Regions from separate parts of the Rhizobium viscosum genome, predicted to be linked through region 3. Evidence: predicted binding sites of a transcription regulator. Region 3 holds the regulator's gene; each other region holds the start of a gene.
The links. Region 3 encodes HrcA, which represses chaperone genes, less so after heat shock. Its sites were predicted from a motif close to GTTAGCACTCNCNNNNNGNGAGTGCTAAC; they were not measured.

Region 1: groES (co-chaperone GroES) is a predicted target of HrcA. The motif match lies at 1,547-1,575, and genes of this name have one in related genera.
Region 2: groES (co-chaperone GroES) is a predicted target of HrcA. The motif match lies at 1,456-1,484, and genes of this name have one in related genera.

The regions. Positions count from the first base shown of each region.
Region 1 covers NZ_JADBEC010000002.1:1,461,250-1,464,886, forward strand. The annotation lists gene H4W29_RS27540 (Hsp20 family protein) at 78-548, opposite strand; gene H4W29_RS27545 (hypothetical protein) at 795-1,082, opposite strand; gene H4W29_RS27550 (usg protein) at 1,172-1,444, opposite strand; gene groES (co-chaperone GroES) at 1,723-2,037, shown strand; gene groL (chaperonin GroEL) at 2,093-3,637, shown strand, end outside.
Region 2 covers NZ_JADBEC010000001.1:1,093,287-1,096,923, reverse strand. The annotation lists gene groL (chaperonin GroEL) at 1-1,046, opposite strand, end outside; gene groES (co-chaperone GroES) at 1,103-1,399, opposite strand; gene H4W29_RS05520 (TIGR01459 family HAD-type hydrolase) at 1,710-2,558, shown strand; gene H4W29_RS05515 (bifunctional riboflavin kinase/FAD synthetase) at 2,573-3,556, shown strand; gene H4W29_RS05510 (MFS transporter) at 3,619-3,637, opposite strand, start outside.
Region 3 covers NZ_JADBEC010000001.1:1,511,963-1,515,599, forward strand. The annotation lists gene H4W29_RS07595 (nucleoside hydrolase) at 1-719, shown strand, start outside; gene grpE (nucleotide exchange factor GrpE) at 791-1,426, opposite strand; gene hrcA (heat-inducible transcriptional repressor HrcA) at 1,538-2,626, opposite strand; gene rph (ribonuclease PH) at 2,804-3,520, shown strand; gene H4W29_RS07615 (VOC family protein) at 3,595-3,637, shown strand, end outside.

The DNA.
Region 1 (3,637 bases), on a different contig from region 3:
CGTTCTCTCCTTCCCAACCCGGAATGTTGTCGGGCGCCACCGCAGTGGCGCCCTCGCCTGACGATTACGTTTGGAATTCAAGCAGCCTGTGCGTCGATCTGAGTCGGGCGGGAAGACGTCAACGCCGGTGAGCTCTGGATCGAAATCTTTCGCGGCTTCAATGCTTCCGGGATCTCACGGACGAGATCGATCGACAGCAGGCCGTTCTTGAGGTCCGCGCCATCCACCCGCACATGGTCGGCAAGCTCGAACCGGTGCTCGAACGGACGGCCCGCGATGCCGCGATGCAGGTAGCCTTCGGTTGTCGCTTCCTGCTTCTTGCCGGTCACGATGAGCAGATTGGACTGGAAGGTGATGTCGAGATCGCTCTGCTCGAAACCTGCTACAGCTACCGAGATCCGATAGCTGTCATCGCCGGTCTTGACGATGTCATAGGGCGGCCAGTCGCTGATCGAGCGGGCACGTTGGGCGTTTTCGAGGAGATTGAAGATCCGGTCGAAGCCGACGCTCGAGCGGAAGAGAGGTGCATAGTCGTAAGATGTTGCCATAGCCATATCCTCCTTGAAGCAACATGGGTACGGAAGCGCCGAAAGGCCGCGCTCCCAGCAAGGCCAGCCCTTGTTTCAGCGGCTGGTGAAAATCGATTTGGTTCAGCCGATTTCGGGATTCAAGATCTGTTACAAAAAAATTCGCACCGAATAAGAGCGTCTAAATCCGACGTGCTTGGCTCTAATCCTCACCACGAAATCCCGTCCCTAGGATAGGTCGCAGATCAAGTGTACCTTGAAGCCCTTTTAGTGGACGGATCGACTGACGACCCGATAAGGATACGCGGACTTGAACTGCGCCATCATCGCGCTTGCCTGCTGGAGCACACGTTCGGCCTTTTCAGGATCTTCGCGAGCAAGTTCGTCGGCATTGACGCGCATTGCCTCCGCCATGCTGGCGGACAGCATCGCAAAGCGCCCTTCGCCGTAAACCAGCGCCTCCTGCGAAGCTGTTTCCCATCGGGCGAAATCGACGATAATTTCTTCTCGTTCTGCGATGTTGGCACGTTTAATGGTATTGATGCTCTCTTCCATGCCGCTTCCACTCTCACACACTCTGCGCTGGCTGCGAATTCGCCAGGACGGGCAATGAGCTAGGAAGACGAAAAATCAAATTTAAGAGTTCATTGAAAGTTGAATTCGCCCTCGACGCGACGCCATTCGTTCGGTCCGATCAGGCGCTGGTGTGTATAGCGGACAGAGTGCAGCGGCCCGTCAAGGCTGTCGCGCCAGAAGTCGAGAAACTTGTGCATTTCGGGAAAATCGGGTGCCAGATCGTAGTCCTGCCAGACATAGGTTTGCAGGACCGATTCGAAGTCTGGAATGCGATAGAGGATATGCGCGGTGGTCAACCCATAGCCATTGAGCTGACGCTCCAGATCCGATGAGAAATGCATGCTTCATCTCCGTTTTATGACACTGCAAAGGTGGCGCAAAATCGTGCAGCCATCAATGGCTTCCTCAACGCTTTGACGCTGTTTCTTGTTCCTTTCCAGCATGTTAGCAGCCACCGCCGTCGAGTGCTAATTTTTCTTGTCGACCCTCTTGAAATCGAAAAATCGCGAAAATAAATTTTTGCCCGCAAACCCTCGAGTGAGGTTTGCACCCGCCCGGACTGGTCATCCGGTCCGGCCAGGGTTTTCAACGTCATCATTTTTGCTCAACGGAGGAAAACATGTCGTTCCGACCGCTCCATGACCGCATTCTCGTCCGCCGGGTCGAATCCGAAGAAAAGACCAAAGGCGGCATCATCATCCCTGATACAGCCAAGGAAAAGCCCTCCGAGGGCGAGGTTGTTGCCGTCGGTCCCGGTGCACGCAACGAAGCCGGCCAGGTGCAGGCGCTCGACGTCAAGGCTGGCGATCGCATCCTGTTCGGCAAATGGTCCGGCACCGAAATCAAGATCAACGGCGAGGACCTGCTGATCATGAAGGAAAGCGATGTCATGGGCATCATCGAAGCCGAGGCCGAGCAGAAAAAGGCTGCCTGAGCCTCTGCATCCGGAAAACCATCAGTCAGTAGCTGCCTATTGAGGAGTTAAAGAAATGGCTGCGAAAGAAGTCAAATTCCACAGCGACGCCCGTGAACGCATGCTGCGTGGGGTCGATGTCCTTGCCAACGCCGTAAAGGTCACGCTCGGCCCGAAGGGCCGCAACGTGGTCATCGACAAGTCCTTCGGCGCTCCGCGCATCACCAAGGACGGCGTGTCCGTCGCCAAGGAAATCGAACTCGAAGACAAGTTCGAAAACATGGGCGCCCAGATGCTGCGCGAGGTTGCTTCCAAAACCAATGATCTCGCCGGCGACGGCACCACCACGGCGACCGTTCTGGCCCAGGCCATCGTCAAGGAAGGCGCCAAGGCGGTCGCCTCTGGCATGAACCCGATGGACCTGAAGCGCGGCATCGACCTTGCCGTCGACGCCGTCGTCAAGGAACTGAAGACCAACGCCCGCAAGATCACCAGCAATTCCGAGATCGCCCAGGTCGGCACAGTCTCGGCCAACGGCGACGAGGAGATCGGCAAGTACCTAGCCGAGGCGATGGAGAAGGTCGGCAACGAGGGTGTCATCACCGTCGAGGAAGCCAAGACCGCCGAGACCGAGCTCGAGGTTGTCGAAGGAATGCAGTTCGACCGCGGCTACCTCAGCCCCTACTTCGTCACCAACCAGGATAAGATGCGCGTCGAGTTCGAGGATCCCTATATCCTCATTCACGAAAAGAAGCTGTCGAACCTTCAATCCTTGCTGCCGGTCCTCGAGGCCGTTGTCCAGTCGAGCAAGCCTCTGCTGATCATTGCTGAGGATGTCGAGGGTGAAGCGCTTGCAACGCTCGTCGTCAACAAGCTGCGGGGCGGCCTGAAGATTGCGGCTGTCAAGGCGCCGGGATTCGGTGATCGCCGCAAGGCGATGCTGGAAGATATCGCCATCCTGACCGGCGGCACCGTCATCTCCGAAGATCTCGGCATCAAGCTCGAGAATGTGACGCTCAACATGCTTGGCCGGGCCAAGAAGGTGGCGATCGAGAAAGAGAACACCACCATCATCGACGGCGTCGGCTCCAAGTCCGAGATTGACGGCCGCGTTTCACAGATCCGGGCGCAGATCGAGGAAACCACGTCGGACTATGACCGCGAAAAGCTGCAGGAGCGGCTGGCCAAGCTTGCCGGCGGCGTCGCCGTCATCCGCGTCGGTGGATCCACGGAAGTCGAGGTCAAGGAGAAGAAGGACCGCGTTGACGACGCCCTGCATGCGACCCGTGCAGCAGTCGAGGAAGGCATCCTACCCGGTGGCGGTGTTGCACTCCTGCGGGCGGTGAAGGCTCTCGACAATCTTAGCACGGCCAACCAGGACCAGAAGGTCGGCATTGAGATCGTCCGCAGGGCCATCGAAGCCCCCGTGCGCCAGATTGCCGAGAACGCCGGCGCCGAGGGCTCCGTGATCGTCGGCAAGCTGCGCGAGAAGACCGACTTCTCCTTCGGCTGGAATGCCCAGACCGGCGAATACGGTGATCTCTACGCGCAGGGCGTCATCGATCCCGCCAAGGTGGTTCGCACCGCGCTTCAGGATGCGGCCTCTGTTGCTGGCCTTCTT
Region 2 (3,637 bases), 420 kb from region 3:
ATCTGGGCAACACGGCCTTCGATGTCGGACTTGGCGCCGGCGCCGTCGACGATCGTGGTGTTTTCCTTGGAGATCGAAACCTTCTTGGTGCGGCCGAGCATGTCGAGGGTGACGGACTCGAGCTTGATGCCGAGGTCTTCGGAGATGACAGTGCCGCCCGTGAGGATAGCGATGTCTTCCAGCATGGCCTTGCGGCGATCGCCGAAGCCCGGAGCCTTGACGGCAGCAATCTTCAGGCCGCCGCGCAGCTTGTTGACGACGAGCGTAGCAAGAGCTTCGCCTTCGACGTCTTCAGCGATGATGAGGAGCGGCTTGCCGGTCTGAACGACAGCTTCGAGAACCGGGAGCATGGACTGCAGGTTCGAGAGCTTCTTTTCGTGCAGCAGGATAAAGGCGTCTTCGAGGTCAGCAACCATCTTTTCCGGGTTGGTGACGAAGTACGGGCTCAGGTAGCCGCGGTCGAACTGCATGCCTTCGACGACTTCGAGTTCGGTTTCAGCGGTCTTGGCTTCTTCGACGGTGATAACGCCTTCGTTGCCGACCTTCTGCATTGCTTCAGCAATGTCGAGACCGATCTGCTTTTCGCCGTTTGCGGAGATCGTGCCGACCTGGGCAACTTCTTCCGACGTGTTGATCTTCTTGGCCTTGGCCTGGAGATCCTTGACGACTTCAGCAACAGCGAGGTCGATACCGCGCTTCAGGTCCATCGGGTTCATGCCGGCAGCAACTGCCTTTGCGCCTTCGCGAACGATGGCCTGTGCGAGAACCGTTGCAGTCGTGGTGCCGTCGCCGGCGACGTCGTTGGTCTTCGAAGCAACTTCGCGGACCATCTGGGCGCCCATGTTTTCGAACTTGTCTTCGAGTTCGATTTCCTTGGCGACAGAAACACCGTCCTTGGTGATGCGCGGAGCGCCGAAGGACTTGTCGATAACGACGTTACGGCCCTTCGGACCGAGGGTGACCTTCACTGCGTCAGCGAGGATATCGACGCCGCGCAGCATCTTTTCGCGCGCGCCGCGGCCGAATTTTACTTCTTTAGCTGCCATTTTGAGAACTCCTGAAAAGGGGTGTCAGCGATATCGGATGAAAGACAACCGGCTGATTAGCCGATGATGCCCATGATGTCGGCTTCCTTCATGATCAGAAGGTCTTCGCCGTTGATCTTGACTTCGGTGCCCGACCACTTGCCGAACAGAACACGGTCGCCAGCCTTGACGTCGAGTGCAACGACCTTGCCGGACTCGTCACGAGCGCCGGAGCCGACAGCGACGATCTCGCCTTCCTGCGGCTTTTCCTTAGCGGTATCCGGGATGATGATGCCGCCCTTGGTCTTCTCTTCGGATTCAACGCGACGGACAACGACGCGATCGTGAAGGGGGCGGAAATTGGTGCTTGCCATTGTCTAATCCCTCGATCAAATGACATTCGCGGACCGGGGTGGTCCACATGGTGAATGTTAGCACTCAACTCCCGTGAGTGCTAGCGCCGTGCATTTAGGGATGGCTCCGGAAGGAGTCAAGGAGAGCCATCACGGATTTTTGTGCCGGAATTGTGGAGACAGGCAGGGATTTGTCCGGCGTGGTTACCGGGCGTTGCTCAAGTCCAGCTTTTGAGCCTCCTGCGTTCTTCGCCTGACGCAGAAAATGCCTTGCCATTAAAGCCCGCCTTTGCAATGTCACCGGTGACTGAAAGCGAAGCAGGAAAGCGGAATGGCAAAGCGGATTGCGAACTTCTCCGAGATCACCGATCGATATGACGCGGTGTTCTGCGATGTCTGGGGCGTCGTTCATAACGGCGTCGATCCGTTTCCCAAAGCCGGTGAGGCGCTTCAGGCAGCCCGCGCCGCGGGTCTGACCGTCGTTCTCATCACCAATTCGCCGCGCGTTTCCTGGCAGGTCGTCGAGCAGCTGCGCCAGATCGGCGTGCCCGATGGCGCTTATGACCGCATCGTCACCTCGGGCGATGTCACCCGGGCGCTGATTGCCGAAGGCCCGCGTGAAGTCTTCCTGCTCGGCCCCGAGCGTGACAACCCAATCCTTGAAGGCCTCGACATCGAGCGCGCCGCCGCGGGCGAAGCTACTTCGGTTGTCTGCACCGGCTTCTTCGACGACGAGACGCAGAAGCCGGAGGATTACACCGACATGCTGCTGGACTTCAAAGCCCGCAACGTGCCGATGATCTGCGCCAATCCCGACCTTGTCGTCGAGCGCGGTCATCGCATCATTCCCTGCGCCGGCGCCATGGCCGCCTATTACGAGCAGCTCGGCGGCTCCACCCGTATCGCCGGCAAGCCGCACCGGCCGATCTATGAGGCGACACTTGCCGCCGCCCGCGAAGTCCGAGGCGATTTTCCTGTTAACCGCGTGCTGGCGATCGGCGATGGCATGCCGACGGATGTTCGCGGCGCCTTGAATTACGGCCTCGACCTTCTTTACATCAGCGGCGGGATCCACGCGAAGGAATATACGCTGAACGGTGAGACCGATGAGGCGATCCTGCATGCCTATCTCGAACGGGAAAAAGCTGCGCCCAAGTGGTGGATGCCGCGCCTCGCATAAGAGAATTGAAGCCGATGACCGTTTTTCACCGCAATGAAACCCGCGATCCGCTGCCCGAGCATCTGAAAGGCGGCGTCATCGCCATCGGCAATTTCGACGGCGTCCACCGCGGTCATCAATCGGTGCTGAACCGGGCTCTCGATATTGCAAGGGAGCGTGGCATTCCGGCCCTGGTTTTGACCTTCGAGCCGCATCCGCGCACCGTTTTCAAGCCGGATGCACCGGTCTTCCGCCTGACGCCGGCGCCCTTCAAGGCCCGCATCCTGGAGGAGCTGGGCTTCAACGCGGTCATCGAATATCCCTTCAATTACGAATTCTCGCAGCGCTCGGCGGATGATTTCATCCATTCCATCCTGAAGGACTGGCTCGGTGCGTCCGAAGTTGTGACCGGCTTCGACTTCCATTTCGGCCGCGGCCGTGAGGGCGGGCCTGCCTTCCTGATGGATGCTGGCAGCAAATATGGTTTCGGCGTCACCCTGATCGACGCATTCCGCGACGAGAACACGGACGTCGTCTCATCGAGCCATATCCGTGCGCTCCTGAAGGAAGGCGATGTCTCCTCGGTCGCCGCCATGCTCGGCTATCACTATACGGTGCAGGCGAAGGTGATCGATGGCGAGAAGCTTGGCCGCCAGCTCGGCTTCCCGACCGCCAATATGCAGCTGCCGCCGGAGGCGGAACTTGCAGCCGGCATTTACGCCGTTCGTTTCCGCCTCGAAAACGGCAGGCTCTATGATGCAGTGGCAAGCTATGGCCGCCGCCCGACGGTGACGGAAAACGGTGCGCCGCTGCTCGAAACCTATCTTTTCGATTTCAGCGGCGATCTCTACGGCCAGACCTGCTCGGTCTCCTTCTTCGGCTATCTTCGCCCCGAACTGAAGTTCGACGGGCTCGATCCGCTCGTCGCGCAAATCAAGCGCGACGAAGAGGAGGCGAGGGCACTGCTATCAGGTGTGAGACCGCTCGGCGAGCTCGACCGGAAGCTCTGTTTCGATTAAGCAATTCCAGCAAAAGTGCCTGAGCGTTTTGCGTTCGGAATTGCGCAAAAACGAAGAACCGCTCAGGCCGCGCCAAGCGCG
Region 3 (3,637 bases):
GCAAGCTGGTCACCGCCGAACACGTGCACGGCAAGACAGGCCTCGATGGCCCAACGCTTCCGGAGCCGACGATGCCGCTGCAGGCGCAGCATTCCGTCGACTTCATCATCGAAACGCTGCGACGCGAGCCGGAAGGCACAGTCACGCTCTGCACGCTCGGACCGCTGACGAATATCGGCTTGGCCTTTCAGAAGGCGCCCGATATCGCGTCGCGCATCCGCGAACTTGTCATGATGGGCGGCGGTTTCTTTGAGGGCGGCAACATCACGCCGGCTGCTGAATTCAACATCTATGTTGATCCGGAAGCCGCCGATATCGTGTTCCGCTCGGGCGTGCCCATCGTCATGATGCCGCTCGACGTGACGCATCAGCTTCTGACCCGCAAAGACCGCGTGAAGCGCATGGCCGAAATCGGCACGGCGCCTGCCAAGGCTATGGTGGAGATGCTGGAATTCTTTGAACGCTTCGACATCGAAAAATACGGCTCGGATGGCGGCCCGCTGCACGACCCGACGACGGTCGCCTATCTGCTGAAACCCGAACTTTTCAAGGGCCGGGACTGCAATGTCGAGATCGAGGTGAAATCCGAACTGACCGTCGGCATGACCGTCGTCGACTGGTGGCATGTGACCGACCGCAAGCGTAATGCGAAGGTCATGCGCCATGTGGATGCCGACGGCTTCTTCGATCTCCTGATCGAGCGCTTCGCGCGGATCTGATCCGTTACTATCCAACGGAAACAAAAAGGCCGCTGACGCGGCCTTTTTTAATTGTCAGATATCCTGATCTCTCAAGCGTCCTTCTCGTCCAGAACCGAGTTGGCTTCTGCTTCCACGAGTTTCGGACCACCCTTGGCAACGCCGACCATGGCCGGGCGCAATACGCGCTCGCCGATGGAGAAACCGGCCTGCACGACCTGCACGACCGTATTGTTCGGCACTTCAGCATTCGGCACTTCGAACATAGCCTGATGGAAGTTCGGGTCGAACTTCTGGCCGACCGGCTCCAGCTTGCGAACGCCGTGACGCTCGAGAGCCGAGAGCATAGAACGCTCGGTCATCTCGACACCTTCGATCAATGTCGTCAGGCCAGCGTCGGCGGCAGCCCTGGCTTCCGGCGGAATGGCGTCGATCGCACGGCGCAGATTGTCCGAAACGGCCAGCATGTCGCGGGCGAAGCCTGCGACGGAATAGGACTTGGCGTCCTTGACCTCGCGCTCCGTGCGGCGGCGCAGATTGTCCATTTCGGCAGCGAGCCGCAGGTAGCGGTCGCGCAATTCGGTATTCTCGGCCTTCAGAAGCTCAAGCGCATCCGGCTCGCCTGCAGCTGCTTCCTTCACGGCTTCATTCTCGACGTTTGCGGCGGCGTCGGCTGTGGCTTCCGCCGCAGCCGCGTCAGGTCCGTTCTTCGTCGTTTCATCAGTCATGACGGTCTCCGGTTCGTGTATTCTCAGATGCGCCCGATATCGATGTTTGGCCGGAAAAAATCAAGTCTGCGTGACGAAGAAGCTAAAATTCCGCCGGTTTCGCGAAAGGGATCAGAGAGATCCGCGCGAAAGGCGCGATACGAGTTGGGCTGTATAGTCCACCATCGGCACGATGCGGGAATAATTGAGCCGCGTGGGACCAATCACGCCCACCGCGCCAACGATGCGGTCGTCGTCATCGCGATAGGGCGCCACAATAAGCGAGGAGCCAGAAAGCGAGAAGAGCTTGTTCTCAGAGCCGATGAAGATGCGCACGCCCGGCCCACTTTCGGCAAGGTTCAGGAGCTCGATCAAGCTGTCCTTCTTCTCTAGGTCATCGAAGAGCAGGCGCAGCCGGTCGAGATCTTCCGCGCCGCCTACGCCTTCCAGCAGGTTTGCGCGGCCGCGGATGATGAGCTGTGCCGGCTTGGTCTCGTCCGAGTTGCCGGCCCACACGGCGACGCCGCGCTCCACGAGGTCGCGCGACAGCGCGTCGAGCTCATGGCGAACCTCATCTTTCAACCGGCTCAATTGCAAGCGCAATTCCGGCAGCGTTTGCCCGGTCATGTGCGCGTTGAGGAAATTGGCGGCTTCGGTGAGTTGCGACGAAGTGACACCTGCGGGCAGTTCTATAATGCGATTTTCCACTTGGTCGTGATCGCCGACGAGCACGGCCAGTGCCTTGGTAGGCTCCAGGCGGATGAACTCGACATGTTTGAGAACCGGGTCGCTCTTGGAGGTGATGACGAGGCCGGCGCCGCGCGAAATGCCCGAGAGCATACGGCTCGCCTCGTTCATCATCGATTCCACCGGATTGTCGCGGCTTTCAGAACGCACCTGGCGGTCGATGCTCGCGCGTTCTTCTGCCGAGAGGTCACCGACCTGCATGAAGGCATCGACGAAGAAGCGTAGCCCGATCTGGGTCGGCAGGCGTCCGGCGCTGACATGCGGCGAATAGATGAGACCGAGCTCTTCCAGATCGCTCATGACATTGCGAACGGAGGCAGGCGACAGAGACATCGGCAGAAGACGCGAGAGATTGCGGGAGCCGAGCGGCTCACCGTGCTCCAGATAGCCTTCGACGATGCGCCGGAAGATTTCCTTCGATCGTTCATCCAGCGCAGCCACGGCATCCGAAATTGATGTCGACCTGTAGCTCATGAACTTTTCGCACCCGCACTGAATGATATCAGGCAAATATAGCCAATCTGCCCCCCGTGGCAAAAGGGAATTTGCAAATGCACGCAGCCAATCGTAGAAGCGGGCGACGATACAATGCATGCAAAGACATTGCCTGAAAGCGCTCACGTTTTCGGCATCATGTTTCAGGAGAAGAGAATGCGGCCTTCAGGCAGAAAAACAGACCAGATGCGCAAGGTCTCCTTCGAGCGCAATTTTTCCAAGCATGCGGAAGGTTCCTGCCTCGTGAAGTTCGGCGATACGCACGTGCTCTGCACGGCAAGCCTCGAAGACAAGACGCCGCCATGGCTGCGCAATACCGGCAAGGGCTGGGTTACCGCCGAATACGGCATGCTGCCGCGTGCGACGGGCGAGCGCATGAAGCGTGAAGCCGCAGCCGGCAAGCAGGGCGGCCGCACGCAGGAAATCCAGCGCCTCATCGGCCGCTCGCTGCGCGCCGTCGTCGATCTGACCGCGCTTGGCGAACGCCAGATCACGCTCGACTGCGATGTCATCCAGGCGGATGGCGGCACGCGCACGGCCTCGATCACCGGCGGCTGGATTGCGCTTTACGATTGCCTACGCTGGATGGAAACCCGCAACATGATCAAAGCCGATCGTGTGCTGAAGGACCATGTCGCAGCAATCTCCTGCGGCATCTTCGCCAACCAACCGGTGATCGACCTCGATTACCTCGAAGATTCCTCGGCCGAGACCGATGCCAATTTCGTCATGACGGGCGCCGGCGGCATCGTAGAGATCCAGGGCACTGCAGAAGGCACGCCTTTCACCGAGGAAGAATTCTCTTCGCTGATGGGCCTTGCCAAAGCAGGGATTACCGAACTGGTGGACCTGCAGAAGCAGGCGATCGCCTGAGGCTTCCATCCAAGCCTCGTTAGTGAATTTCCTCGTCCCTGCTTCCGGGGGCAAGGCCGGACAAGGGGCGGGCAATGGCGCAACCCATCGAAGGCATTCTTGAAACTGCACTCTACG